3 regions of the Anaerocolumna sp. AGMB13020 genome follow, and region 3 is predicted to be linked to each of the others. Evidence: predicted binding sites of a transcription regulator. Region 3 holds the regulator's gene; each other region holds the start of a gene.

Region 1 (10,412 bases), 1.9 Mb from region 3:
ACAGTTAATGCATCCCTTGCACAAGTCCTCCTGCAGACGAACAGCAGTAAAAAATTTATCCATACGAACCCCCATATATACCCCCGGCTTGCCAGGGATACTGCTCAAACAGACAGTTTAAACTGAAACACCCCATTACCTATTACTGTATTTTAACCGTCATTGTTACCGTAGTACCTATTCCAAGTTCTGTCTCGATATTCATCACGTCAGAATACTTCTTCATATTGGGCAGTCCCATACCGGCACCAAACCCCAGAGATCTTACCTTATCGGGGGCTGTAGAGTAACCTGCCTGCATGGCAAGCTCGATATCCGGTATACCTGGCCCCTTATCCTTTAACACCATATGTACTTCCTCCGGGGATAACGTCACCTGAATTGCTCCACCCTGTGCATGAATAACCATATTTATCTCCCCTTCATACATGGCTATAGCGACTTTTCTAATAATCTCAGGATTTACCCCCATCTGCTTTAACTTGGATTTCACATCACTGGAGGCTTCTCCTGCTCTTGTAAAGTCCTCAGCTGATACCTGATAGTTAAGCTGTATATTCTTACTCAATGAGCAGCACCTCCCCTTAATCCTCTTTCATAGAGCATACCGCAGGCAGGAAACATCTGCTTATCTGTAGCAAGCAGCACAATATGGCTTTCCATTGCCAGTTCTGTCATCATCTCGTCCGGTACCTTGCCCCGCACAAAGACGATACAGATAATATCCATCATCTCGGCAGTCCTTATAACCTGTGAATTACAAAGACCTGTAAGCAGCACGGACTGATCCTTTACGAAGGCCAGGACATCACTCATCATATCTGCACCGCAGGCAGTATGAACCTCTCGTTCCAGATATTTCTCTCCCCAGACGAGCCTGGCACCAAGTATATCCATTACATCATGAATTGTCATAATAAACCAAACCTTTCTCATAGCCTGTGTTTTTAATTACAGATACCCTTAAATAATCCTATTGTGAAATAAAAAACATTTCTCTCTGACTCCATTCCTTTTACTTGTGAAACTGCCCAAATGAATCGTAAAATTCGAGCTGTTTATTGTTTGTTAATTCTAACACTTTTTTCGGTTTTCTTTTTAGAACTCTTTCATTTGTATGTACAATTTATACAATTCAATAGTCTATAAATTTACACACAGTATAACATTGACGGTGTTTTTTTTCAACTTCTATCATTTTTGCATTAATAGCTTAATATTCTCTGTTTTCCATTTGTTACAATTGTTAATTTTAATATATCTGTGGATTTTTTATCAATAACATGTTATACTGATGTTGTTTGTCGAATAAAAATTTTGAAATATTTCGACAGGTAACGTACAAACAGCCACAAAATCAAGGAGGTTAAAGAATGAGTTCCCAGAAAAAAACAGTCCCGTTCGCCGGCTCAAAAGAGCAGGAAGCGGAGCTTCTCAAAGTCATTAATAAGTATAAAGATGACAAAGGTGCCCTAATGCCCATTCTGCAGGAAGCACAGAGTATTTACGGCTATCTTCCTATAGAAGTTCAGACCATTATATCAAACGAGATGGATATCCCGCTTGAAAAAATATATGGTGTAGCTACTTTCTATTCCCAGTTTTCTTTAAATCCCAAAGGAAAATACAAAATTTCCGTATGTTTAGGTACTGCCTGTTATGTTAAGGGCTCCGGTGATATTTTCAACAAGTTAGCCGAGCTGCTTCATATAGAGGGTGGGGAATGTACACCTGACGGCAAATTCTCCTTAGATGCCTGTCGCTGTATCGGTGCCTGCGGTCTTGCTCCCGTACTTACAGTAAATGATGATGTATACGGCAGACTTACGGTAGACGATGTTAAGGATATACTTACAAAATATGAGTAATTCAATCCATGATGACTGAAATCTCGTTAAACATATTAGATATTGCACAGAATTCGGTAAGTGCTCATGCCACTCTCATTGAAATAACCGTACAGATAGCTCAGTCCTTAAACCTTTTACAGGTTGAGATAAAGGATAACGGCTGCGGTATGACAGAGGAAGAAGCAGTCAAAGCACAGGATCCCTTCTATACAACAAGGACTACCAGAAAAGTAGGCCTGGGAATTCCCTTCTTCAAACAGGCAGCCTTAAGCTGCGGAGGAGATTTTCATATGGAATCAGAGCCTGGTAAAGGAACGAAAGTTTATGCTTCCTTTCAGCTAACCCACATTGACCGAATGCCTCTTGGCGATATGAACAGTACCCTTTACAGTCTGATTACCTTCCACCCGTCTATAGACTTTGTCTATACCTACCGCGTGGACGATAAGAGTTTTGTACTGGATACCAGAGAAATGCGCTCCCTACTTCACAATGTTCCTCTAAACAATCCTGAGGTAACAGTATTCTTAAAAAATTTTCTTATGGAGAATCATGAAGAAGCAAATGAAGGTATTTACTTTTAGCAGCATTTTAATACATCCGTTTCGATATAGATACTAAAAGATATACGCATCCAAGTTTGATAACTTTTTAACAAAGTCTCAAACATTGGATTTATACAGTTCTCAATATAAATAAGGAGGATATCTTATGAAAACTCTTGAAGAGTTACAGGCTATCAGAGAAAAAATGCAAGGCCAGATCGGTCTGCGTTCCGAAACTGCCAGCCAGACCAGAGTAGTGGTAGGTATGGCGACCTGCGGTATTGCCAGTGGTGCAAGACCGGTTCTCACTGCTCTTTCCAATGCCGTTCAGGAAAAAAACCTTACAAATATAGCTGTTGTACAGACCGGTTGTATAGGACTGTGCCAATATGAACCTATTGTAGAAGTATTTGCACCCGGTAAAGAAAAAGTAACCTATGTAAAGATGACACCGGAGAAAGCACTGGAGGTTCTTGAACAGCACCTTTTAGGCGGTAAAGTCGTTGACAAATACACCATCAGCTCTGAAGGGAGGATATAAGACATGTTTCGTTCACACGTATTAGTATGCGGCGGTACCGGATGTACTTCCTCCGGAAGTGTTAAGATTATCGAAACCCTGCAGTCTGAAATAGAGAAAAACGGTCTGGAGAAGGAAGTTTCCGTGGTTCAGACCGGTTGTCACGGACTTTGTGCGCTGGGACCCATTATGATTGTTTATCCCGATGCCTGCTTCTATTCCATGGTAAAAGAAGAGGATATTTCGGAAATCGTAACCGAGCATTTATTAAAAGGAAGACCCGTTACCCGTCTTTTATATACAGAAACAGTTACTGACGATGGCATTAAATCCTTAAATGAAACCGACTTCTATAAGAAGCAGCATCGTATCGCACTTCGTAACTGCGGTGTCATCAATCCTGAGAATATTGAAGAATACATCGGAAATGGCGGATATTCTGCTCTTGGTAAGGTACTTACCGAGTATACTCCCGATGATGTTATACAAACCCTCTTAGACAGCGGTCTTCGCGGCAGAGGCGGCGGCGGTTTCCCTACAGGCTTAAAATGGAAGCTTGCCAAAGGCAATGATGCAGACCAGAAATATGTCTGCTGTAATGCTGATGAAGGTGACCCGGGTGCCTTTATGGACCGTTCCGTTCTAGAAGGTGACCCCCACGTAGTATTTGAGGCAATGGCTATTGCAGGTTATGCTATCGGTGCGACACAGGGCTATATCTATGTTCGTGCAGAATATCCCATTGCAGTAGACCGTCTTGAAATTGCTCTTAAACAGGCAAGAGAATACGGAATGCTCGGTGAGGATATCTTTGGAACCGGCTTTAACTTTGATATTGGCTTAAGACTTGGTGCCGGCGCTTTTGTTTGTGGTGAGGAAACCGCTCTTATGACCTCCATCGAAGGTAACAGAGGTGAACCTCGTCCCAGACCTCCTTTCCCTGCACAGAAAGGTTTATTTGGTAAACCTACAATATTAAATAACGTAGAAACCTATGCAAATATACCTCAGATCATATTAAACGGACCCAAGTGGTTTGCCGATATGGGTACTGAGAAATCCAAGGGCACCAAGGTATTCGCTCTTGGCGGTAAGATTAAAAACACTGGTCTTGTGGAAATCCCTATGGGTACAACCTTAAGAGAAGTTGTAGAAGAAATCGGCGGCGGTATCCCCAATGGCAAGAAATTCAAGGCAGCACAAACCGGCGGTCCTTCCGGTGGATGTATTCCGATCGAGCACTATGACATTCCCATTGATTATGATAACCTTATAAATATCGGTTCCATGATGGGCTCCGGCGGTCTTATCGTTATGGATGAAGACAATTGTATGGTTGACATTGCCAAATTCTTCTTAGAGTTTACCGTTGAGGAATCCTGTGGTAAATGTACTCCCTGCCGTATTGGTACCAAACGTCTTTATGAAATTTTAGAGAAAATCACAAAGGGCCAGGGAACCCTGGAAGACCTGGATACCCTGGAGGAACTCTGCTATCACATTAAGGATAATTCCCTTTGCGGTCTGGGCCAGACGGCACCAAACCCTGTCCTTTCCACCCTTAAATACTTCAAGGATGAATATATTTCTCATGTTGTGGATAAAAAATGTCCTTCCGGTGTATGTAAAGCACTCCTTTCCTATGTTATCGATGCTGATAAGTGCAAGGGCTGTACTTTATGTGCAAGAGTATGCCCGAATGGAGCAATTGAAGGTAAGGTAAAGGAAATTCATTTAATCCACCAGAGCAAGTGTATCAAATGCGGCGCATGTATGGAAAAATGCCGTTTTGGTGCTATATCCAAACAGTAAACCTGTTCATAAGATTATAGGAGGAGGTTTAGGTTGAAAGAAATGCATTTTCAACCACAAATTTGTGCCTGTGAAATCCTCGGCACAAATACAGATGCACAAAATGCATGTGCAAGAATGGAGGAAAAAGATGGAAACCGTTAATATAAAGTTAAACGGTACAGAAATGGCTGTACCTATGGGCTCCACTATTTTAGAAGCAGCAAAGCTGGCACATATTGAAATTCCTACCCTTTGCTACTTAAAGGAAATAAATGAAATCGGAGCCTGCCGTATCTGCGTCGTGGAAGTAAAAGGAGCCAGAAGCCTTGTTGCATCCTGCGTTTATCCCGTAAATGAAGGGATGGAAGTGTGGACCAACACTCCAAGAGTATTAAACTCCAGAAGAAAGACACTGGAATTAATCCTTTCCACTCATGACAGAAAATGTTTATCCTGCGTAAGAAGCGGTGATTGCGAGCTTCAGAAATTAAGCAAGGATTTAAAAGTTGAGAAAGAAGGCCATTATGACGGCGAAAATATAGAGTATGAGATAGATTACTCCGCTGCACATATGTACCGCGACAATAACAAATGTATCCTCTGCAGACGCTGTTCCGCGGTGTGTGACAAGGTACAAAGCGTAGGTGTAATCGGTGCCAATGACCGTGGTTTTAAGACCAATATTGCCTCCCCTTTTGATATGGGCTTAGGCGACACCAGTTGTGTGTCCTGTGGTCAGTGTATCGCTGTATGTCCTACCGGTGCCCTGTCCGAGAAGGATTATACCGATGAAGTATTTGCAGCGATTGCTGACTCCAGCAAACATGTAATTGTTCAGACAGCTCCTTCCGTTCGTGCGGGACTTGGCGAAGAATTCGGTCTTCCCATCGGTACCAACGTAGAAGGAAAGATGGTTTCTGCTCTTAGAAGACTTGGCTTTGCCAAAGTATTCGATACAGACTTTGCTGCTGATTTAACCATAATGGAAGAAGCCCATGAATTCCTTGACCGCGTACAAAACGGCGGAGTTCTGCCTTTAATCACTTCCTGCTCTCCGGGCTGGGTTAAATACTGTGAGCATTATTTCCCTGATATGACAGAGAATCTCTCCAGCTGCAAGTCCCCTCAGCAGATGTTCGGTGCTACCGCTAAGACCTATTATGCAGAGAAGATGGGCATTGATCCCAAAGATATCGTTATGGTCAGCATCATGCCCTGTACCGCAAAGAAATTTGAGATTGGTAGAGAAGATCAGGATGCTTCCGGTGTAGCGGATGTGGATATTGCTCTGACTGTAAGAGAGCTTGCCAGAATGATCAATCGCTCCGGCATCAATTTCCTTTCTCTTCCCGATGAAGAATTTGATTCTCCTCTTGGGATGTCTTCCGGTGCCGGCGTAATCTTTGGTGCTACCGGCGGTGTTATGGAGGCAGCTCTTCGTACCGCAGTAGAGGAATTAACCGGTGAAGAATTACAGAGCCTTGATTTCAAAGAAGTAAGAGGTGTAACAGGCATTAAAGAAGCAACCTATAATGTTGCCGGTATGGATGTTAAGGTGGCAGTTGCCTCCGGCTTAACCAATGCCAAAGAGCTTCTTACAAAAGTAAAGAACGGCGAAGCAGAATATCACTTCATAGAGATTATGGGATGCCCCGGTGGTTGTGTAAACGGCGGCGGAATGCCTCAGGTACCGGCTAATATCCGTAACTTTAATGATATCAGAGCACTTCGTGCCAAGGTATTATATGACCTGGACAGCTCCATGCCTTATCGCAAGTCTCATACAAACCCTGCAATCAAGCAGCTTTATGCAGAGTATTTTGGTAAACCCGGCAGCCATAAGGCTCATGAAGTACTTCATACCACCTATGTAAAGAGATCCGTTAACGACGTAAAATAATAGTTACTGACAACAGATGATAACAGGGAGGATTCTTTGAATCCTCCCTGTTATCATTCTCTACGTCTTTTTATACCGCTACTCTCATTCGTCTCTAAAAAGAAGCTTAATGTTTACATCTCCTCTTGTTGTATAAGTAGCATGTAAGGAGTATAATTTAGACAGAAGAAACTTATAACTGAAAGCATCTGCTTGGTTCATTGGGAATGTATCCGATTATCTAATCCTAATTCCAAGAGCTGTAGCGGCAAGCCAACCAAAAATGTAAAGAAAAGAGATAAGTCTATGAAATCAATGAAGCTCAGAAGAATAATATGCTTTATGCTTTCCCTGCTGCTATTGACAGCAGTGTTTAACACCGGTACTGTACAGGCGGAACCCGGAACAACTGGTATCGTTTATAGTTATCTTACCATGCTGGAGGACAATGGTTATATCTACTATATCCAAACCCTGCAAGACTCCAAAGACAGCTACAGCTACGATATCTATCGTTTCAATCCTGTTACCGGAGATAAGAACAAAATCGTCTCCTCCGACAACGGTTTCCGTTCCATGGTAGTTTATAATAATGTTCTTTACTATACCAGCAATGAGACAGACAGTATAGAATATACTACCTATTCCATCTCTGTAAAGGGGGAGAACCAGCAGACTGTAAGCAAGGGGACCGTATTGTATGCAGATAAGAAGGGTATTTACTACCTTGTAGAAAAAGATACCAAAAAACTGCTTTATATGAAATCACATGCCGATAAGAAGTCTGTCCTGCTATACACCGGTAACAGCAGTTTTGACTTTATAAAAAGCATAGGCACAACCCTTTATTTTGGACAATACAAAGAGGCAACATCAAAGATTCAGCTGTTGTCCTTAAAAAGCGGCAATACCAAACCCACGGTACTCTCTTCCCTTAAAGCGGAGCAGGTTAGCGATCAATCCCCTATTATCTCTGACATTATATCAATTAAAGGAAACCTCTATTACCAGTTTGGAACCTACCAGGGCAGCGGCAACTTCTGGTACGGAACCCTTGTAAAATATAGCAATACAGAAAAGACCACCAGTATTATCCATGATAATATGACTACCGATTTTCTGACCTATAGCACTGATAAGATCTATTTTGATGAGCTGGGTAATTATTCTGTGTATTACACTTATAACGTAAACACGAACAAATTAACATCCTCTAACATTAATTATCCTGGTACTGTCACAATTGTAAACAAATATAGCTACCGGATAAAACTGGATGAAAAGAAATATATAACGTTATCTCGTTTTACATCAGGAACAAATAATAAGAATCTGGTAACTGATTTCATCAAAATAGCTTATACTCCCGACAGCAAGTTTGACTACTCTGCCGGAATCACTGCCTTAGGCAAATATTTGCTGATTCCTGTTGAGTGCACTGATTACAATGATCCTGATTATGGATGGCGTGGAAAAGTAATCAGCATAAAATGGTATGTAGCCGATTTAAACGGAAAGATACTGGCTGATTTCCAATAAATCAGCACCATACAGGCAGACCTTCTAAATGTGGAATAAGTATACCCCTCAACCTATATGGTTAATAAAAAAGCTGTAGGATTATCTTACCCACAGACCGAATTCTCTGATACCGAATAAGATGGCAGATAGATATTTTTTCCTGTTAATATATACTATCTCCTCAGAAGAGTTCGTATACGTGTGGTATGTAAATCTTACAGCCTTTTTCTACCTGGAATATGTAACTACTATTATCTCTGTCTTTTGAACTATAATATTTGTCTTATTTAAGGAAGCACATTCAAATAAGACAAGAAATGTCTCGTATTAAATGAGCTTTCTAACAAAATAAATGGGATGTTTTTCTGAATATTAAAATAAATTTATTTCCTGTTACTCATTATAAATATTCATTATGTATGTATACTTAAAAACAATTTTAGCAAATAAGCCTATTTACTGCTAATAATTGTTTTTTATTGTATCAGACATTAATCGTACTTTTTTAAGTACATATATACAATTTACCACTTTTTACAAAGTTGTTGACAAATATACTTCTTGTAATATAATTAGTTCTATAATAACGATGAGACGATGAAGTCGCAAAGGGATTCTTCCTTTTTGCGGCTTTTTTTGTCTCTCATAAAAGGAGGAACATTTGTGAAAAAAGCAAAAAGATTAATGGCATTACTCTTCTCCGTTATTCTGGTATTATCCTTAGCTGCCTGCGGCGGCAAGAATACCAATACGGGATCAGACAGTGCCGCAACAGACACGCCTGCTGCAACAGAGGGAACAGGCGAGACCGGCACAGATACAGCTGCCGGCGGTAATGTATTAAATGTACAATTTGATGTAGAGGTTGCTTCCCTGGATCCCCAGATTGCAACAGACGGTACATCCTTTGAAGTATTGGCGGATGTGACAGAGGGGCTCTACACCATTGATGCTTCCGGACTTCCGGTGCTGGCCATTGCAGAAGGCGTACAGAAAAGCGATGATGGCCTTACATATACCTTCACCTTAAAAGATGCGAAATGGTCCAACGGTACACCCGTTACTGCCAAAGACTTTGTATTCTCCTGGAGAAGACTGGTAGATCCTACCGTAGCAAGTGAATATTCTTTCATTGCTGAAATTGCAAATATCAAAAATGCTTCTGCTATTATCGCAGGAGAAAAGGGTATTGAAGAGCTGGGTGTGACCGCAAAAGATGATAAGACCCTGGAGGTTCAGCTGGATGTCCCGGTTCCTTTCTTCGAATCTTTACTTGCTTTCCCTTCCTTCTTACCTGTTAACGAAGAATTTTTTACGCAGGCAGGTGACAGCTATGCCACTTCTCCTGATACGATATTAAGCAACGGTGCCTTTAAGCTTACCGCTTATGAGCCTGCTGCGACAACAATTACCTTAGTTAAGAACCCTGATTACTGGGATGCCGACAAAGTATCCTTAGACGGAATCCAGTATCAGGTTATCAAAGATTCCCAAACAGCTGTATTATCCTATCAGAACGGTGACCTGGACGTTGTGACACTTTCCGGTGAACAGGTGGAACAGTTCCAGGCTGACCCTGAATTCCACAGCATTATGGCCGGATATTTATGGTATATCTCTCCCAACCAGAAGGTTGCAGGACTTGAGAACCTAAATCTTCGTAAGGCATTATCTTTAGCCTATGACAAAGCAGCAATTGTGAACAACATCTTAAAGGATGGTTCCATTGTAGCTGATTTCGCTGTTCCAACCCTTCTTGCTACAGGTCCTGACGGCAAGGATTTCCGCGAAACCGCCGGCACCTACCCTACAACAGACAAAGTAAAAGCTCTGGAATACTGGGAAGCTGCAAAAGCGGAACTTGGTGTAAGTGAATACAAATATTCCATGGTAGTTGAAGATACGGAATCCGCACAAAATGTAGCACAGTTTATCCAGCAGGAAATTCAGACGACTTTACCCGGTATCACTGTTACCATCGAGACAATGCCTAAGAAAAACCGTGTGGAAAGAATGCAGTCCGGTGATTTTGAGCTTGGCCTTACACGCTGGGGTCCTGACTATTCCGATCCTATGACCTACCTTGACATGTGGATTACCGGAAGCCCGAACAACTATGGTTTCTGGTCCAATACCGAATACGATTCCATTATTGATTCTGCCAAGAAAGGCGAGCTTGCCTTAGACCCCACTGCAAGATGGGAAGCACTTAAAAAAGCCGAAGGCATTGTTATGGATGATGCCGTAATCTTCCCTATCTATCAGAAAGGTGATGCCGTATTATATAAGAGTGGTGTTGAAGG
Region 2 (10,412 bases), 720 kb from region 3:
TAGTTGCTTAAATCCATTATAGCCTCGGCACCAAACGCAAGGGAAAGTCTGACTTTTTCAAATTCCTTTTCATAATCTGCGCAATCTCCTGAGACTCCCAGGTTGACATTGATTTTTGTCTTTAAGCCTTCTCCGATACCTTCCGGGCTCAGTGAAGTATGCAGTCTGTTAGCTGGAATGACAATACGCCCTGCCGAGACCCGTTCCATGAGCAGTTCGGTATCCATTCCCTCTTTTTGGGAGACTATCTCCATTTCCTTTGTAAGTATCTTCTTTCTGGCTGCTTCCATCTGTGTATGATAATTCATTTTTTATTACCTTCTTTCATATTTTAACTATTTAAAGTTGTTCATTGTGAATAAGTTTCTGTAATATCCCGCTTCTACTTAAGGATAACAGGAGCACTGCGGATATTATGGCGCCAGCGAAGGAACTGATACCAAAGGGTATTACAAAAACGTAAAAAGCTCCTTTACCGGATAAAAACATCGCTGCAACAGGATAGGCTAAAAGAGCTCCAAAAATTCCTGTACCCGCAACCTCTCCCAATAAAGCTGCTCCAAGCTTTTTTGTGTATTTATAGAGTATTCCGCAGAGAAAAGCTCCGCACATGCTCCCGGGGAAAGCCAGGATACTTCCCGTTCCCATGATATTGCGAACCACAGAGGTAACAAAAGCCATGGAAACTGCGTATACCGGCCCCAGCATTACACCGGCAATCACATTAAGGAAATGCTGCACCGGAAAAACCTTGGAGGCACCGACCGGAATATAGAAGGTTGAGCATACTACTCCCAAAGCGGTTAGAACCCCTGCCAATGATAGCTTTTTAACTGACATTTTTATTTATCCTTTCTGTATTTTGTCAATAAATAACACCAAAAAGGGATATACCCGCAGGTATATCCCATAAATACAGTTCATCCATGTTATACTTCCCTACGTTGGCATTATCCAAATCAGGTACGGTCGAAACTATTGTTTCCTCTCAGCCTGCACACAAGCTCCCGAATTATTTATTTAGTTTTATTATAGTATCCATATTCTGTAATGTCAATTGAATTACGGAAACCTTTTCGATATTGGTCACATCTCTTTACTTGATTTGTTACTGTAACCGTTTTCTCACTTGGATTGTAATCGTATCTTCTTGGCTTGTAATTATCTTTCTTGGCCTGTAATCGTTCTTCTTGGCTTGTAATCGTCTTTCTTGGCTTGTAATCGTTCTTCTTGGCTTGTAATTGTCTTTCTTGACTTGTAATTGTCTTTCTTGACTTGTAATTGTCTTTCTTGACTTGTAATTGTTCTTCTTGGCTTGTAAATGTTCTTCTTGGCTCATAATTGTTTTTCTATGGCTCGTTATATCCAGACGGTAAGGTATGAACGCCCTTACTGATTATGAAAAGTGAATACCAGTCTTGGCATATTATGAATTATTCTTTTCTCTACCTGATATATCCCTCCTGTATAGGCCAATATCATTCTGCTCCAAAACAATTGAGCACGGCTATTAATATCCTCTGAACTGGTATCAAGCATCCATCGCCCTCTGTGTTTATCAAGAATACGGATAACCGCCTCCTGAGAGATGCCTTTGCTTCGATAGGGGCGCAAAATAAAGGTCTCGTGGACGCAATAGTCCACTTCTCTTGATACGTATTTACCACTGGCTATGAGGCAGAAGCCTGCCGGAATCCCATCAACGGTTATGCAATAGGGAAAAAGCTCTTCCGGATTTTCAAACCAGATATTCTGCGTATCATATTGCTCGCTTAAAGTGCGTGTCTCATCTTCTTCAAAGATACCATATCGATTAGGCAGTGTATCATGGATTTCAGCCAAATCATGCAGATATAGCGGGTACATGTTCTTTATTACAAAGCCTGTTTCTTTATTGCATAAAATCAAATCTATTTTCATATTTGAATTGCTCCTTTTATATTTTATAATTTTTATTTATCTTAAAACTATAATTTATAATGCAATTCTTTACTGTAACATAACGCCCCATGCGTATTGATGAGTTCACCTAAAGAATTGCATGGAGCTTACTACAAAACCTTATACCATAGCTATAATTTTTTCCCATCCTTGTCTCCTTTTGCCCTCTATGATTGCTTATAAATATACTAATAATAATAGATGTATCCAGAAAAACTGCCCACCAGTTTATCCGTAGCGGACAAACCGTGGGCAGTGGGCAAGTTTTGAACCAAACTTGATTATATTAAAATCTATTCAACAAGCAAAGCTTAGAATTTACCTGCATCAGCAGCCTGCTGGATCGCAACCGCTACCGCTACAGTGGCTCCAACCATAGGGTTGTTACCCATTCCGATAAGACCCATCATCTCAACGTGAGCGGGAACGGAAGAAGAACCTGCGAACTGAGCATCAGAGTGCATTCTACCCATAGTATCTGTCATACCATAGGAAGCAGGACCTGCTGCCATGTTATCAGGATGAAGTGTTCTGCCTGTACCGCCGCCGGAAGCTACGGAGAAGTATTTCTTACCCTGCTCAAGACATTCTTTTTTGTAAGTACCTGCTACTGGATGCTGGAATCTTGTAGGATTAGTGGAGTTACCAGTGATGGAAACGTCAACACCTTCCTTGTGCATGATTGCAACACCTTCCGTTACGTCGTTTGCACCATAGCAGTTTACTTTTGCTCTGTCTCCATTGGAGTAGGATTTACGGTATACTTCCTTCACCTCTCCTGTATAGTAATCCATCTGTGTCTCTACGAAAGTAAAGCCGTTGATTCTGGAGATAATCTGAGCTGCATCTTTACCAAGACCATTTAAGATAACTCTTAAAGGCTGTTTTCTTACCTTGTTCGCGGAGAGCGCGATACCGATAGCACCTTCAGCTGCTGCGAAAGACTCATGACCAGCAAGGAAAGCGAAGCATTCTGTGCCTTCTTCTAATAACATCTTTCCTAAGTTACCGTGTCCTAAACCAACTTTTCTCTGGTCAGCAACAGAACCGGGGATACAGAAAGCCTGAAGTCCTTCACCAATTGCAGCAGCAGCATCTGCTGCTTTTCTGCAGTCTTTTTTGATAGCGATTGCAGCGCCTACAATATAAGACCAACAGGCATTTTCAAAACAGATATTCTGAATACCTTTTACCTGGTTGTATACATCAAGACCGGCTGCTTTTGTAATCTGTTCTGCTTCTTCGATGGAAGCTATTCCATAGCTGTTTAATACAGCATTGATTTTATCTATTCTTCTTTCATATGATTCAAATAAAGCCATTTTATGTATCCTCCTTCGGTTATTCTTTTCTGGGGTCAATGATCTTCACAGCATCCGCAACACGTCCGTACTGTCCTTTGGACTTCTCATAAGCGGTTGTAGGGTCATCACCTTTTTTGATGAAATCTGTCATTTTGCCCAGATTTACGTACTGATAACCGATTATCTGATCTTCCTCATCCAGAGCGATTCCGGTTACATAGCCTTCTGCCATTTCAAGGTAACGGGGACCTTTCTTTAAAGTACCATACATAGTACCAACCTGGCTTCTTAAACCTTTTCCTAAGTCTTCAAGTCCGGCTCCGATTGGAAGTCCTCCTTCAGAGAAGGCACTCTGAGTTCTACCATAAGCGATCTGTAAGAAAAGCTCTCTCATAGCTGTATTGATAGCATCACAAACAAGGTCTGTGTTAAGTGCTTCTAAAACAGTTCTTCCGGGAAGTATTTCAGCTGCCATAGCTGCTGAATGTGTCATACCTGAACATCCGATGGTCTCTACCAGTGCTTCCTGGATAATACCGTCTTTTACGTTCAGGGTCAATTTACAGGCTCCCTGCTGAGGTGCACACCAGCCAACACCGTGTGTTAAACCGGAAATATCCTTCACTTCTCTGGCCTGTACCCATTTTGCTTCTTCTGGGATTGGTGCTGCACCGTGGTTAACGCCTTGCGCAACCGGACACATCATTTCTACTTCATGTGAATAAATCATGTCTAGACTCCTTTCAATGTACATCAATTTTGCAGTATCTACTATCTAGTCGCGGATATGGGGTTATGAATGCCTCATAAATGCGGTAATACCGCCTTGCAGGCAGGCTTAAATCCCCTGCCATCTATGCTTTTGTAAGCAGACAGTATGTTATTATTTTAACACCGCACTTATTCTCTCATAAAAAGTCAAATTAGTCCATAGTTTTTGAGAAAAAATTATTAACAACCTGCTTCTCTCCTACAGGAATTTTATGCCATCTAAGGGTCTTTTCCGATTTGTTCACTTTACTTTAACCGATACATAAGGATTGTTCTTAATGGTAAACCGCCAGAGATAATCTTTCGCTTCCCCCGCATAATCGATATTGATCCGCTTGGAGGTTTCTATCTCAAATTCCTCTGAATTTGCCGGTTCTTCAAGATATAATTTGCTGCTGCACAGATCAAGACCATAATGTTCTCTGGTAATTCCCATTCCCTGACACAATTTCCCAGGCCCATTAAGAAGCATTTTTAATTTGGCATTCTTTCTTCTTTTTTCCATGATATCAATGCCTTCCAGCGGTTCAAGTGCCCGAAGGAGTACCACCTCCGGTATATTTTCTTTATTGGCTACAATATTCATACAATTATACATTCCATATATCATGAAAATATAGGCATAGCCCCCCTCATTGTATTGGATATTGCACCTGCCATCTCTTTTTCCTTTATATGAATGGGCTGCTGCATCGATTACTCCCATATAACTTTCTGTCTCAACAATGATTCCTTTGGTTATGCCCTCCTCCGATTCATGAACCAGTACCTTTCCAAGAAGAGCTTTTCCAAGCTTTATGCCGTCCTGTCTATAAAATTCACGTGATAATTTCATATCCGTATTGCTCCTTCTAACTCATGTATATCCCAGTACTGTCTTGATAAGTTTATTCAGCACCCGTTATTCCAATAAAATGTACTGTCGTCGTTAGGTATCGCATACTGCTAATGCATACCTCCTATTACCTATGTACAAAGTCAATACCATTGCATGTCTGAAAACTCATTGCACCCTTCTGAGGTGCAAGTAGTTTTCCGCCACATTCCAAATTCCTCCTATAAAGTATAGATAATTCCAGCCGTTTTTTCAATGGCTTTTTAACCTTTTACAGCTCCTGCCGTCAATCCTTCCACAATCTGATTGCTGAAACAGCAATATACCAGAATGGAGGGAACCACCGCTATTACAATAGCAGCAAACATCTGAGTATAGTTTGTTGAATAAGGACCCACAAAATACGTTAGCGTCACAGAAAGTGTCTTCTTGGCCGCATCAGATATGAACACCATTGCTAAGAGTAGTTCGTTCCAGTTACTTACAAAGGTCATAAGGCCGGTAACGAATAGACCCGTCTTAGACAAAGGCAAGGCAATCTTAAAAAAACTGCCGTAAATAGAACAGCCATCAATGCAAGCCGCTTCAAACATATCTCCTGGCATACCACGGAAAAAATTCACCAGAATATAGATAGTCATCGGTAAAGAAAAAGTTACATAAGGGAGTATCAAGGAAAAAAGACTGTTAGTCAGCCGCCAGTTAGAGAAGGCAACAAACAGTGGTATTAGTACACAATGCACCGGTATCATCATTCCAATAAGAAAATATCCCATAGCAGAATTGGCGAACTTCCATCTCATACGCCCAATGGCAAAGGCAGCCATCGCTCCAAGGAGCATGCTTGCTGCCAGTGTAATGACACAGACTATTACAGAATTCAGGGTTGCAAGTCCTAATTTTCCGGCTGTCCAGGCCACTCTGTAATTATCCCATTGGAGTGTCCTTGGAATACGGAAGGGACTGCTGAAAATTTCCGCATTTGTCTTAAAGGAAACTAATATGACCCATAACAACGGCGTTATGTAGATTACAGCCAATAACCCAAGAAATATATATACAAACAGAAAACTTACTTTAAACTTTCTCACCTGCTAACCTCCTACATTTCATAATCTTCTGTCTTCAGGCACTTACTGATAATAAAGGTTACAATGATGCATAAGACCAATAGCACAACCCCTATGGCACTGGCATAACCGTATTTAAAATATTGAAACCCCTGGTTATACAGATGGGTGGCAAGCACATCCGTCCGATGGTTCGGACCTCCCTGGGTCATGTTATATACCAGATCAAAGAATTTCAGGGAACCAATGCAGTTCAGGGACAGAGAGGTGGCAATCATTGGCTTAATTAAAGGTAAGGTAACATGGAAAAAACTCTTAAACCTGCCGGCTCCGTCTATATAAGACACCTCATAAAGCGAACCGGAAATCCCCGCAATCTGCGCCATATATAACATCATGGTAGTCCCTACATACTGCCATAGAGCCACAAAGGCAATTACCCACATGGGCAGAACAATAAAACCTTTTGTATCCATCAGCCAGAGAGGGCCTTTTATACCTATCAGGCTGAGCAATTGATTGACACCCATTTTCGGGTTAAAGAGAAAGGACCAGAGAAGTCCCAGTGCTGCAGAAGATAATACCGCAGGCAGATAATAAATGTTCTTAAACAGATTCCTTCCGCGTTTAACATTGGTAAGCAGCGCAGCCAGCAGTAAACCCATAAATTGCTGACTGACAGCAGAAAACAGCATGAAGAAAATAGAGTTCTTTAAAGCTGTCCTCATGATGGCATCTTCCATAAACAGCTTCTTAAAATTATCAAACCCGGTAAATTCAGCACCGGTCAAGGCATTCCAGTTACAAAGAGAATAATAAAGTGCCTGGCAAATCGGCACTAAGAGTACAGCTGTAAATAAAATAAATGCAGGTGCAACAAACAGAATAATTGCGGTCTTATTACGATATATTTTGTCCATAGGTACCTCCCTGGCAGTTTTTACTTCATTTCGGATATACGAACCCGCAGGGGTTGCGCAAACGATTGTTACATGAGTGTGCAAAAAGGATGTCGTAAGAAGTCCTTGGCTTTTCCGTCATGAACGTTCTGAAAGACATATTGCCGATTCTGTATACTGAAAGCGAACAGTCTTGTACGGTTACAGTACACAGAAATCAGTAATGTGCCTTTTTGTCGCTGTGTGACAGAAAGCCATGGGACTTCTTACAGCAGCCTTGTGATATTAACAGTCTCTTTTTCCTTTCGTTCTATTTTTTCTTACGGACATTCTCGGTGTAGAAATTTTGAACCTGTTCAAAAGCCTGTTCTGAGGTCAGACTACCCAGGAACAGATCGACCATTGCATTATCAAATACATCTCCAGCCTCCACCGATGCCAGGGATTCATTATAAAAGCCCAGGGTTCCGGTTGATTTAGACAGGATATCCATTACGTAACCAAGCTGTGCCGGTGCTTTTTCCTTATCATATGCCACGTTGATTACCGGAATCTTTCCAGCGACTTCTGCTGTGTATTTCTGCGCTGTATCATCGGTAAAATATTTCATTAACGCCAGGCAGGCTTCCTGATTCTTAGTGGTAGCACTCATTACAAGGTTGTCTGTCTTAACGATCATACGGTTAGGATCTGCTCCGCCTTCTATACCGGGAAAACTGAATACACCACACTTATCCTCGAATTCCGGATTATTTCCGTTGATCTGTCCGATTGCCCAGGAACCCTGAACCAGCATGGCAGCTTCTCCGTTATAAAAGGTAGCTGTTGCCTGATCATTGGAATCCCCTGCCGCAGTTTCCTGAAAATACTTGGATAGCTCTACCAGTTTATTCCCTGCATCAAGAAAGGTCTTGTCATTCCAGTCAAGCGTTCCTTCATTCACACCTTTTAAGTTGTCAGGTCCACCCTCACGGTCACAAAGATAACCGGCGATCATAGACAGGCACCAGGCTGTTCCGGCAGAACAGGAAATCGGTGTATACCCTGCTTCTTTCAGCTTCTTGCAGGCTTCGATCCACTGGTCATAATTTTCTGGTACCTGTACGCCTGCTTTTTGAAACATTTCTGTATTATAGAATACCAATGCAGCGGCAAAGTTGGTGGGTACTGCATAAATCTTTCCGTCATAGGTCATACGCTCAAAGATACCTTCTGTGAAAGTACTATACCAGTCCTTTTCACTGGTCTTAAGAATATCCGTTAAATCTGCGGCAACACCGGCCTCCACATATTGGGTAAGATTTGGACCCGGACTACATATAAACACATCCGGACAGTCCTTCGAGGCAATCAAGGCATTCAGTTTGGTATCATATTCCTCCAGATTTGTGGTAACAGCCGTAACATGATACTTATCCTTGTAGTCCTCATTGAACCGGTTGATAACCTCAGCATACCCCAGGGAAATCAAATCCTCTGTTGCCGTCAGATCATCCCAGAACATCCATTTGATCTCCTGTACTTTTCCATTTGAAGCATTTGTAGCCTTATCCCCTCCGTCAGTGTTATTACTTCCGCAGCCTGCTAAGGAACCGCAGACCATTACCGCAGTGAGAAGAACTGCAAGAACTTTTTTCTTAATCATAAATACATAACCCTCCTACTCATTATTAATTGTGATAAGTAAACCCTCTATTCCGTCTGACCTTTAAGCAATGAGTAAAGTATAGCAAAGCAATTATCCATTTTCTTCCAAATAATTGCTCAACTACTCCTAATTCTTGCTATAAATATCAATGCTTTGTAAAACCTTATTTACACATGGTTATCTATAGTGCTTATACGAAACTGATTTTTCCTGTAAGAAATATACAAAATAACCTTTCATTCTTATAGCACAAAGGTATATACTAGGTATATGCTCTATTATGACTCAAAAAAAATCGCAATTTTTAAGAAACCTACCTCCTGCTCTGAAGGAAGCTCAACTTTTTAGTTACCAGTCCATTTATTTAAATACCGTGTTACTGTGCTGCTAAGTTACCAATCATCCAGCGGAAAGCCATGAAGTTTGTAAAGTGGAGTGTAATTTCCATACCTTCTTTAAAAGCTAAAACGAAATGATAGAATAAGGGAAGAGGTCATAATCATGATAGAAACTTTGAATGGAATAAAAGAAACCGTTAATTTTAAGACCAATACGACCATAAGGCTTTATGCCAATGATGACTGCGAAGCCTATCCCAGCCATTGGCATGCTCCTTTGGAGATCATTATGCCCATTGAAAACAGTTACCGGGTCACCTGCTGTAAGACTCTGTTTACTTTACGGGAGGACGATATCCTGATTATCACTCCGGGAGCCATACACAGTATGGAGGCTGAGAAAGGAAAAAGGCTTATATTCCAGGCAGATTTTACTCTTCTTCACGGAATTAAGGAATTAGAAGCGACTTTGTCTATAATTTCTCCTGCTCTCTTGATTATTCCGGAGGACAAAAAAGAAGCCCATGATAAAATCAAAGAGCTTCTTTACGAGATATCCGAAGAATATTTTAATGATATGTCACTCAGTGAAGCTTCTATTTATGCCAAGCTCCTTGAGATTTTTGTACGTATTGGAAGAAGTTATTCCCCTAATCTGAATTGCTTTAACAGCAGGCTTAATAAGCAACGGGAATATACCGAACGTTTTCTGTATATCTGCAGCTATATCAGCGAGCACTGCGGGGAAGATATAAGCCTTGACAAGGCTGCTGCATTATCAGGCTTCAGCAAATATCATTTCAGCCGCCTGTTCAAACAGTTTACCAACGTCTCCTATTATAAGTACCTGAATAGAAAGCGAATCGAAGCCGCCGAAAAATTATTGGCTGATAATGAATTAACCATTACAGAAGTGTCCCTGCGGTGCGGTTTTTCAAGTCTTTCTGCCTTTATTCGTATGTTCCGCCTAATGAAGGACTGCACCCCCACGGAATTTAAGACCATGTATACCTCTTAATGGGTGTATGCTGCTTTATTTGATCTTGGTATTTTAATCACTTCTTTTGGCTTACCAAAAGAAAAGACAGCGGAATCCCCTTGTTACTTAATTCCTGAAAGGATTCAGAGATGTCATAATCAAATTCCTTCAGTTTGGTTATGTTCATCCCATTTTGTATTATCCCATTCAAGATATCCGACAGCGTATGTGAATAGCTGTAGAAGGTCTTGGACTCATAATCTTTCCCGCACATATATCCCATACCGTTATTCTCAATCCAGGGCTCTTCTTTAAAATAGGAGTTTACAACTTTTTCAGGCATGCTTTCGTCGAAGTTCTCTTCGCCATATACCCCAAACATACCTGTCACCGGGTGCATCTCATGAATGAATAAGAGCCCTTGTGGTTTCAGGCAGGCAGCCACTTTTTCAAAAAACACCTTTAAATCACGAAACCAGGCCAACGCACCTATGGTAATGAAAATATAGTCAAAGCTGTTATTATAACTTTCCTTGATATCTCGTATATCTGTGGCGATAAAATTACAGTTTAACTCTAATTCCCCGGCTTTTTTATTGGCAAAGGCAATCATATTTTCTGCAATAT
Region 3 (10,412 bases):
AATGTCTTGAGACCGGTGTTGCGCCCAGATGCCATCTGGAAGATATTACGCGCTCTGACATCCATGGTTTTGTTATACCTTTTTGTATGGAATTAATGAAGCTGGGAGAAAGATATCGTATACCAGTTAAGATCAGAGCCTGTGATACCATGGGATATGGAGTTAATTTCTCAGGTGCTGTGATACCCAGGTCTGTACAGGGTATCATCTATGGGCTTTTAACGCATGGAGGGGTACCTTCGCACCTGATAGAATGGCATGGACATAACGATTTTTATAAGGCGGTTACCAATTCCACTACTGCCTGGTTGTATGGAGCCTGCGGTATAAACTGTTCCCTTTTCGGTATTGGTGAGCGTACCGGTAATACACCACTGGAGGCCATGGTCTTTGAGTATGCCCAGCTTAAAGGGACTTTAGACGGTATGGATACAACCGTAATTACTGAGCTGGCAGATTATTTTACAAAAGAAATCGGCTACAAGATTCCTCCCCGAACACCATTTGTCGGAAAGAACTTTAATGTTACAAGAGCAGGAATTCATGCAGACGGACTATTGAAAAATGAGGAAATATATAATATATTTGATACGGAGAAATTTTTAAACAGGCCTGCTCTGGTTGCGGTATCCAATACCTCAGGGCTTGCCGGTATCGCTCATTGGATTAATACTTACTTTAAGCTAAAGGGAGATGAAATTGTTGATAAGAATGACCCTCTTGTAATTAAGGTAAAAGAATGGGTAGATGAGGAATATGACAGCGGACGTGTAACGGTAATTACAGATGAAGAATTAATCGGAGTAATTACGGACATCAGAGAAAACCGGTTGTAAATTCCTATTGATAAGCTATCACAGGAATTTAGATCTGCATTGTATGGGACTACCATTCGAATGCTTCAATAGAAACTTATTAACATGCAAAAGAAAGGCACGGTGTAAGATGACAGAGTTTATACAGGCGGCAAAAGAAAAATTCGGGAAATTATTAGAAGAGCAGCTGGCGCGGGTTGAGGTAATGAAGAATCAGGCGGATTTTGTAAACTATAAAGAGCTTGAAACCATAGCAATCGGCGTATGCGGAGGAGACGGTATAGGCCCTGCCATAACAGGTCAGGCTCAAAGAGTGCTTGAGTTCCTGTTAAGTGAGGAAGTAAAAAAAGGAAAAGTAACCTTTAAGACGATTGATGGATTAACCATTGAGCATAGGGCAGAAAAATTGCAGGCGATTCCTGATGATGTGCTTGCAGAGCTTAAGAAATGCAACGTTATTCTGAAAGGACCTACAACAACACCAAGAAAAGGTGATCCCTGGCCCAATGTTGAGAGTGCCAATGTAGCTATGAGAAAAGAACTGGATCTTTTCGCTAATATGCGTCCGGTACGTATTCCGGAGCAGGGAATTGACTGGACCTTTTTCCGTGAAAATACAGAAGGTGCATATGCAGTAGGCAGCAAGGGCTTTCCTGTAACAGAGGATTTGGCAGTAGATTTTACAGTGGTTACCAGTCAGGGAACCGAAAGAATTATCAGAGCTGCCTTTGAATATGCCAAAGCAAATAATAAAACCAAAGTAACGGCAGTAACCAAAGCGAATATCATTAAGACAACAGATGGTAAATTCCTTGATACCTTTAAAGAAATAGCGAAGGAATATCCGGAGATTGAAGCAGATGACTGGTACATTGATATCATGACTGCAAAGCTGGTAGATGAAAAGAGAAGAAAAGATTTCCAGGTGCTGGTGTTACCCAATCTTTACGGGGATATTCTTACGGATGAAGCAGCAGAATTTCAAGGCGGTGTGGGAACTGCCGGCAGTGCCAATATCGGTAAGCAGTATGCTATGTTTGAAGCAATCCACGGATCAGCACCCAGAATGGTGGATGAAGGAAGAGATATCTATGCAGATCCCTGCAGCGTAATCCGTGCAGGTGCTATGTTATTATCACATATCGGATATCAGAATGAAGCAGATAAGCTATATAAAGCACTAGATATCTGCACCATTACTGAGAAGAAGCTGGTCATTACGGGAAGAAATACCGGAGCAACCAGCGCGGAATTTGCCGATTACCTAATGGAGACCATTGAAAAGCTTTAGGAGGAATTTTGTGGACGAAAAAGATGTTCATAAGGAAAATACGGATAAATATTCCCTTCGAGGCAGAGTGTTTACAAAGATCAGGGAAGATATACTATCAGGAAAATATAAACAGAATGACGAATTAAAAGAGACCACCATCGGACAGGAACTGGGGGTCAGTCGTACGCCGGTGAGAGAAGCCTTACGTCAGCTTGAACTGGAAGGGCTGGTAAACATAGTACCCAACAAAGGTGCTTATGTGAATGGCATTTCAGAAAAAGATATCCATGATATTTATATTATCCGGTCTTATCTGGAGGGACTTTGTGCCAAATGGGCATGTGAATACATTACCAAAGAACAGATAGATGAGCTGGAGGAAGTTGTATATTTGTCTGAATTTCACGCAAAGAAAGAACATCACGAACAGATTGTGGAGTTGGACAATAAGTTTCATCAATTGATATATGAAGCCTCCAACAGTAAGATTTTAAATCATATACTTTCTGATTTTCATCACTATGTACAAAGAATACGAAAGATAACCCTGGCCTCGGATTTACGGGCGGCAAACTCCAATAAGGAACATACCGCCATATTGGATGCTATCCGTCAAAGAGATGGTGATAAGGCAGAAATGCTGGCTCATGAACATATTATGAATACCATCAAGAACATAAGTGATAGAGGGTTGTAAAAGGAAACACAGGCAGCAAGTGCCTGAAAGCAGACCCTCATGAGTAATGAAATATAGTTGCATTTAAACCGCCTTTGTAAATAGTTACAAAGACGGTTTAAGTGTATTTTGTAACTTTAAGGGATACCGCCGATAAGGAGATACGAATGGGATTATTTAATTTATTTAACCGAAAGGTAGAAGAAAAACAGCAATTTGATGATTTCAGCATGATGTTGGCAATACCAAAGAAAGAAGACGATATAAAAGAACCTGAAGTCCTTATAAAACGTCTCAGCGAGATTCCCGGGATCAATATATTGTCCAGGAAAATGCAGGATTATAAGTTTGAAGTAGTAATAGAATACAAGAAAAATGAGTATCCATTGATTTTCTATCCGGATAGTTTTGCATTACCGGATTTCTACAGACAGCAGCATTTGTTTCCTGATGTAGACATGCATAAGCTTGTAAGAGCTGAATCTGGTTTAAGGATTGATATGCTTTTTGGTGATGACAGTTTGGAGTCCTATCACTTACAGCTAAAAATAGTAAATGGAATAATACCGGATATTCTGGCTTTGCTTGATATCAGCTCTGAAAAGATTCTGTCCGGAAGATGGGTAGCCATGGCGGCAAGCTCCGATGTACCGCCCGCTCCTCGTTATATTTATACCGTTCAGGCCGTATCCGATGATGATCAGGTATGGCTGCATTCCCATGGATTATCGCGTTGTGGTATCACTGAATTGGAGGTATTGAATTCTACCAAAGATACCTATAACAATCATTATAATATCATTGAAACCGCTGCTAATCGGATGCTGGAGGCAGAAGAACCTTTAAAGCACAAGGAGCCTCTCTACCTGGCAAGATTATCAGAGGAGGATTATCTGGTGATAACCCTGATACCCTGGGAAGAAGCTGTGAAAGGATATGCTTTCGATATGTTGGGGGGGAGAAGAGACAGGGAGGAGAGTCATAACAGAAATACCAGTGCTGTCTTTGCTTATCCAACGGAGGAGGATTATAAAAAGAAGAAATACAAGCCCGTTTCTATCTATGATGATATACTCAAAGATAATCCAATCTATATGATCTCCAACAAAGAAACAGATAGAATGAGAGCCTTGGCTTTGGAACGGCTTGATTACGTAAGAAAAGCAATAACCTCAGAAGAAAATAAGATACTTGTAAAAATTGGTCTGACAGTAGATGATGAGTATAAAACCGAGGATAATTTCCATGAGCATATCTGGTTTGAACTTCTTGAAATTACAGAGGACCAGGTCAGGGGAACACTTACCCAGGAACCCTATTATGTAAAGGATATGCATACCGGCAGCGAAGGCACTTATACGATAGAAGATATTACGGACTGGCTGATTTTTACACCTGAACGGAGATTGTCTCCGGATGATGCTTACCTGCTGGAAGATTAGCTCGGCTTTTGAGATTAAAACATACCATATGAACGAATACAATAAGAATGCTCCCGGTATATATGTTGCAGGTTACAAAGTACAACCTATAAGCCGGGAGCCATTCCTGTTATAGAAGTTACTGGATTTTATGATGCAACACTCTGTTTTACAAAGTAATTGTTTCTTAATATTAACAAAACCCAGATAACAGAATGTATTAATTCTACTCTGCCAGTTCTTCCCACATTACCATGAGTTCTTCCAATCTTGCTTCCAGAGACTTTTTCTCTGTGGTAAGCTTTATAAGTTCACTGGAATTGGTATAGATGTCCTCATTCGTCAATAATTCATCAATTTCTTCGTTCCGAAGCTCCAATTTTTGTATTTCTTCTTCTGTTTTCTTTAAATCATTCTGACGCTTACGTATCTTAGCCTGTTCTTCCTTCTGCTGTTTCCAATCCTGTTTCGTATCAGACTCCTCAGAATCCTTTTCTTTTTGTGAAAAAACCGTATTGTTAGAAATGCTACTGGGTGTAAGTTCATCTTTCTTTTCCAGGTAATAATCGTAATTACCGATATAATTGACCAGCATATTACCGGTAAGATCCATAATCCTGGTAGCAGTTTTATTGATAAAATAACGGTCATGTGAAACATATAATACGGTTCCTGAATAACGATTAATTGCATTTTCAAGAATTTCCTTGGAGGTGATATCCAAGTGGTTGGTAGGCTCATCCAGGATTAATAGATTTGCTTCTGAGAGCATTAGCTTTGCCAGGGACACACGTCCTTTTTCGCCGCCGCTGATATCTTTAATACGCTTAAACACATCATCTCCGGTAAAGAGAAAAGCAGCCAGAATATTACGGATAGCGGTATTATCCATATTAGGGTAAGCATCACTTAATTCCACAAAAAGAGTCTTGTCTGAATCAAGAACCTGATGTTCCTGGTCATAATATCCGATTTTTACTTTGGAACCTAAGGTTACCTTTCCGGAGTCCGCAGGTATTATCTCATTGATGATTTTCAATAAAGTGGTCTTACCCGTTCCGTTATTTCCGATAATAGAGACCTTTTCACTTCTTTTTATTTCAAAATTCAGATTATCAAATAGCTTTAAGCTGCCAAAGGATTTAGCAAGTCCTTCAACTCGCAGCACATCATTACCGCTGATTACCGAAGGCTCTAGGTTAATGTGCATCTGGGGCTCATAAGTAACCGGCTTATCCAGGCGGTCTACTTTATCTAACATCTTTTCACGGCTTTCAGCCCTGCGAATGGATTTCTCACGGTTAAAGGAACGAAGTTTGGCTATTACCTCTTCCTGATGTTTGATTTCTCTTTGCTGATTGAGATAATGTTTTAACATTGCATCCCGCAGCATGGCTTTTTTATCGGCATAAGCTGTGTAATTACCATCATAAGAGACGGCTTTACCCTGTTCCAACTCTACGACCTTTGTTACAACTTTATCAAGAAAATAACGATCATGGGCTATTACAACAACAGAACCCTGATAATTAACCAGAAAGTTTTCAAGCCAGGCAATAGACTCCATATCAAGATGATTGGTAGGCTCATCCAGAAGGATTAACTCGGGTTTGCTTAGGAGTAGTTTACCAAGAGCAACACGTGTCTTCTGACCGCCTGATAATGTAGTGACAGGTTTTGAGAATTCTTCTTCAGTAAAACCCAGTCCTTTTAAAATGCCAATAACTTCACTTTTATAAGCATAGCCATTTTTCAATTCAAATTCGTGATTTAATCTTGTATAGGCAGAAAGCATCTGCTCCAGTTCGGTTCCGGATGCCTCCTTCATGGATTCCTCCAGCTGGCGAACCTTGGTTTCTATATCAATAACATCCTGTTTGACGGTTAATATTTCATCATAAATGGAATTTTCAGAGGAGAGTCCCTGATGCTGTGCAAGATAACCAACACTGCAACCCTTTGCAAATATAATCTCTCCGTCGTCCGGTGCCAGTTCTCCCATAATAATCTTAAAAAGGGTGGATTTTCCTGCGCCGTTAATACCGATAACAGCGGCTTTTTCCCTTTCGTTTACATGGAAAGAAACATTGCTAAGAATCTGGTCTGTTCCAAAGCTTTTAGAAATATTTCTGCATGCTAAAATCATTTCAAATTACCTTTCTCTTTGGATTTCTATTTAGAATCATAAAGGAATGACTGTAAAAAGTCAAGTAATTGACATGTCCCAGCTAAGGTAAACCAAAGAGGATGACATATAAGAGAGAGATTATGGCTGATCTGTTGTTTTGATGGAGGTCTCAAGAAGAAACTCGGATTATGTACAAAGTTTTTGTTAAAGATTTACTTCCGTTATTAAGTGAGATAAATAACTTGAAAAAGTGCCTGTATCAATGATATCATGTAGAAAAAGTGCCTGTTACAGACTGCGGGAAGGTTGTAATTTACAGCGCAGATACTATTATAAGCCAATTAGGAAAGGGGTTTACACATGAGTAAGAAATTTTTCAAAGATTTTAAATGGTTAAATGAAAGCAGTATTCGATATACAAAAGAAGGAATTGTGATAAAAGCACCCGGGCAGAGTGATTTCTTCCGTGGGACAGGAGTATTTGTACGTGATAATGCGCCATTTTATTATACAGAAATTTTTGGGGATTTTGTATTTAGAGCCAAGGTATCTCATGCTTTTTTGGATACCTTTGATGCAGCAACGATAATGTTAATGGAGAATGACAGCATCTGGGCTAAGGCCTGCTTTGAGAAGACGGATTTTGACACCAATGCAGTTGTCAGTGTTGTAACAAATCCCTTGTCTGATGATGCAAACGGCTGTAATATAGAAGGAAATGAGGTTTGGCTTCAGGCAGCCAGGGTAGGAGATGCCTTTGCCTTTCACTATTCTTTGGATGGTATAAAATATGATATGATGCGTTATTTTATTCTGCCCGCCAGTCAGACAATCAAAGTTGGTTTGGTGGCACAAGCACCAATTGGAGAAGGCGGAGAACGTTATTTTGAGAATATATCGCTGGAGCACAGAACGGTTTTAAATATACGCGCCGGCAGATAAACCGAGGGAATTATTGGAAAATTCATATAGGAATCAGCATTTGACAAATAAATATCATTCACATATAATATCTTATTAGAAAGCTATATTCAGGAGTAAATTAAGTTAAATGAAGAATTTGTAGGATCCTTTCTGTAGAAATACCTGAATACCGTATTTTTACACAGGAAGAGTAAAAACAGTTTACTTAAAACATTCCTTTAAACATAAGAAAATCAAAAGCAGGTTAATGAATATATGCATATATCAGTTTTAATTTGCAATATTGAATTACCTGCTTTCAGTTATAAAAAATAAAGGAGGGTCAGAAGTGCAAGAGAAAGAAATTTCATTAGCCGTAATACAGCGCTTACCCAGATATTATCGTTACTTGGGAGAACTGCTGGAAAATGACGTGGTACGTATTTCATCTAAGGAGTTAAGCGAGAGGATGAAGGTTACTGCCTCCCAGATAAGGCAGGATTTGAACAATTTTGGTGGGTTCGGACAGCAGGGGTACGGATATAATGTTGAATATCTGTTTACTGAGATTGGAAAAATATTAGGACTTGACAGAAAGTACAATGTAATCATCATAGGAGCGGGTAATTTGGGACAGGCATTGGCAAACTATGGTGATTTTGAAAGAAGAGGATTTATGATTAAGGGTATCTTTGATGTTAACCCGCGATTGGAAGGAATATCAATCAGGGGAACTCAGATACAGATGATGGATGAACTGGAAGAATTTGTGAAGAGCAACAAGGTTCATATAGCCGCACTGACCATACCAAAGATAAAGGCACCACAGACTGCTAAAGAAATAGTGGCCTTAGGTATTAAAGCCATTTGGAATTTTGCGCCAGTAGATTTAAATCTCCCCTCCGATGTCATTGTAGAGAATGTACATCTGTTAGAAAGTCTTATGAGATTATCCTATACCCTAAAAGATTTGGAAGAGTCCCAAGGTATTACGGAAGAAGACATTTCATCCGATAATAATTAAAAAGGACACCAAAGCGAAAGCTTGCACCAGAAATGGGGTATAAGTATACATGAGAAAAAAGGAAGACATAAACTTTGAAAAAATCTTTAAGGGTAAGAAAATACCAATAGTAGTATTGGATGAACGCTGGCATCAGCTGTTTCCGGATTATGATAAACCTGTTCACATCAAAGCAATGGAAAATAAACTGGATGAGCTGATGAAACAGCAAGGCAAACTTACCAATGATTTAAAGGATTACAAGAAGATAAAGAATCAACTGATGGGTGAGATTATCACTCACATGGATGTCAATGACACAAAGCTGGGAAAAGCCAAAGAAAAGAAACTTGATCAGAACCAGAGACTGATAAGGGAAATTGGCGATAAAGTAAAAGACTCAGAGAATGAACTGGTTGATCTGCCTTATCAAATTAAGGCGGCTAACGAAGCTTTAATAATAGAAAGTTCACAAATCTGCTATAGACGGCTCAGTGAGAACACAGAGAAAATCAATGAGATTAATAAGTGGATTCAAAACATCCGAGAACAGCTGAAAATAAAAATCCTAGAGAAACAGGATATGGAAATGAAAAATGCAGATATCTATAATTACATGCATGATCTGCTGGGACCGGAACTATTGCAGGAACTGGATGAAGAGATAAAAAGGAATAAATAGCATGATTGTTGGTATCGGTACAGATTTAATTGAAATCGAAAGAGTCATGAAAGCCTGTGAGCGGGAACATTTCTGCAGGAGAATCTTTACTCCAAAAGAGTTAGAACTTGCTCAGACAGACAGAAGAAAGCTTGCCGGAAATTTTGCTGTAAAAGAAGCAGTTGTAAAAATGCTGGGTCTGGGTTTTCGAGGAATTCATCCTTCAGATATAGAAGTATTGCGGGATGAATACGGGAAACCTTTTGTGAATTTATTGAAAGGAGCCAAAGAGGCTGCCGATAAAATTGCATGTCAAAGGATACTGGTAACTATCACAAACACAAAGGAGTTCGCCAGTGCTTTTGCTGTTGGAGAAAGCATTAATTCGTAGTATTCAGAAAATACGTAGATAGGTATTCAGAAAGTCAAGTTTATAAAAGAGGTTTATATGAAATATCTGGTCAAGCGTAATGAGATGCAGGAAGTTGACAGGAAAACCACGGAAGAAATGGGGATACCTGCTATTGTTTTGATGGAGCGTGCTGCCTTAAAGGTAGCAGAAGTAATTGATGAACATATCATAACTTCAAGCTGTGAGAAAGATACAAAATTGAAAATACTTGCTTTATGCGGTACAGGGAATAATGGAGCTGATGGAATTGCGGCTGCCAGGATTCTAACCTGTAAAGGGTACAAAGCAGCAATATATGTGGTGGGTGACAGGAATAAGGCATCCGCCTTGTTTTTGCAGCAATTAGAAATTGCTGTGAATTTCGGTGTTGAAATAGTTAGCAATATTGATACCCCGGAATATACTATTGATGAAAACACGATTCTTATAGACGCCATCTTCGGCATCGGATTAAATAAAGATATTCAGGGTGAATATAAGAATATAATAGATAAAATAAACAGATTAAAAAAAGAGAAGGTATTTGCTGTTGATATACCATCAGGAATATCAGCCGATTCTGGATTTCCTTTAGGGGCAGCAGTGAAGGCAGACTATACAATAACCTTTGGATACCTTAAGTTAGGACTTGTACTTTTTCCCGGATGTGAATATGCAGGGGTTATAACAGTTGCGGATATTGGGTTTGCAGCACCTGAATACCTTAAGCTTCCATTCCATCACTATACCTTTAATAAGGAAGATTTAAATTTAATACCCAATAGGAAAGCCTATTCAAATAAAGGCAGTTATGGAAAGATCCTTGTTATAGCGGGTTCAGCAGATATGTCAGGGGCAGCTTATTTTTCTGCCAAGGCAGCATACCGTATGGGAGCCGGCTTAGTCAAGATATTGACCAATGAGAAAAACAGGACGATTTTGCAGACCATATTGCCGGAAGCTCTTATAAATACTTATTCTGACGGGGAACTTAACCTTAGGGATATGAATACTTTAAAAGAGGAGATCAAATGGGCGGATGTAGTAGTAATCGGACCTGGTATAGGGAGAAGTACGCAGGCAGAGCGTTTATTGCAGCTAGTCCTTGCGGAAGTAAAGGTGCCGATTGTTATTGATGGCG

Evidence for each region. The regulator Rex, encoded in region 3, represses fermentation and respiration genes when NADH is low (regulators of the CRP and FNR family bind a similar motif). The targets are predictions, from matches to a motif close to ATTGTTAANTANTTAACAAT.
Region 1: a site for Rex is predicted at 2,490-2,509, ahead of R2R35_RS12915 ((2Fe-2S) ferredoxin domain-containing protein). Genes of this name have one in related genera too.
Region 2: a site for Rex is predicted at 4,122-4,141, ahead of R2R35_RS18100 (iron-sulfur cluster assembly scaffold protein). Genes of this name have one in related genera too.

The regions. Positions count from the first base shown of each region.
Region 1 is NZ_CP136910.1:3,171,027-3,181,438, reverse strand. It holds gene R2R35_RS12940 ([Fe-Fe] hydrogenase large subunit C-terminal domain-containing protein) at 1-63, opposite strand, end outside; gene R2R35_RS12935 (ATP-binding protein) at 143-568, opposite strand; gene R2R35_RS12930 (DRTGG domain-containing protein) at 565-915, opposite strand; gene R2R35_RS12925 (NADH-quinone oxidoreductase subunit NuoE family protein) at 1,374-1,868, shown strand; gene R2R35_RS12920 (ATP-binding protein) at 1,877-2,434, shown strand; gene R2R35_RS12915 ((2Fe-2S) ferredoxin domain-containing protein) at 2,562-2,936, shown strand; gene R2R35_RS12910 (NADH-quinone oxidoreductase subunit NuoF) at 2,940-4,727, shown strand; gene R2R35_RS12905 (NADH-dependent [FeFe] hydrogenase, group A6) at 4,858-6,609, shown strand; gene R2R35_RS12900 (DUF5050 domain-containing protein) at 6,895-8,127, shown strand; gene R2R35_RS12895 (peptide ABC transporter substrate-binding protein) at 8,773-10,412, shown strand, end outside.
Region 2 is NZ_CP136910.1:4,358,717-4,369,128, reverse strand. It holds gene thiC (phosphomethylpyrimidine synthase ThiC) at 1-308, opposite strand, end outside; gene thiW (energy coupling factor transporter S component ThiW) at 340-846, opposite strand; TPP riboswitch at 920-1,021, opposite strand; gene R2R35_RS18110 (GNAT family N-acetyltransferase) at 1,390-1,920, opposite strand; gene R2R35_RS18105 (GGGtGRT protein) at 2,253-3,263, opposite strand; gene R2R35_RS18100 (iron-sulfur cluster assembly scaffold protein) at 3,283-3,975, opposite strand; gene R2R35_RS18095 (DNA-3-methyladenine glycosylase) at 4,258-4,851, opposite strand; gene R2R35_RS18090 (carbohydrate ABC transporter permease) at 5,115-5,942, opposite strand; gene R2R35_RS18085 (carbohydrate ABC transporter permease) at 5,954-6,841, opposite strand; gene R2R35_RS18080 (ABC transporter substrate-binding protein) at 7,131-8,465, opposite strand; gene R2R35_RS18075 (helix-turn-helix domain-containing protein) at 8,970-9,824, shown strand; gene R2R35_RS18070 (class I SAM-dependent methyltransferase) at 9,862-10,412, opposite strand, start outside.
Region 3 is NZ_CP136910.1:5,082,476-5,092,887, forward strand. It holds gene R2R35_RS21395 (2-isopropylmalate synthase) at 1-836, shown strand, start outside; gene R2R35_RS21400 (isocitrate/isopropylmalate dehydrogenase family protein) at 946-2,106, shown strand; gene R2R35_RS21405 (GntR family transcriptional regulator) at 2,117-2,785, shown strand; gene R2R35_RS21410 (DUF4026 domain-containing protein) at 2,932-4,206, shown strand; gene R2R35_RS21415 (ABC-F family ATP-binding cassette domain-containing protein) at 4,412-6,331, opposite strand; gene R2R35_RS21420 (DUF1349 domain-containing protein) at 6,674-7,255, shown strand; gene R2R35_RS21425 (redox-sensing transcriptional repressor Rex) at 7,566-8,240, shown strand; gene R2R35_RS21430 (hypothetical protein) at 8,290-8,901, shown strand; gene acpS (holo-ACP synthase) at 8,903-9,271, shown strand; gene R2R35_RS21440 (NAD(P)H-hydrate dehydratase) at 9,329-10,412, shown strand, end outside.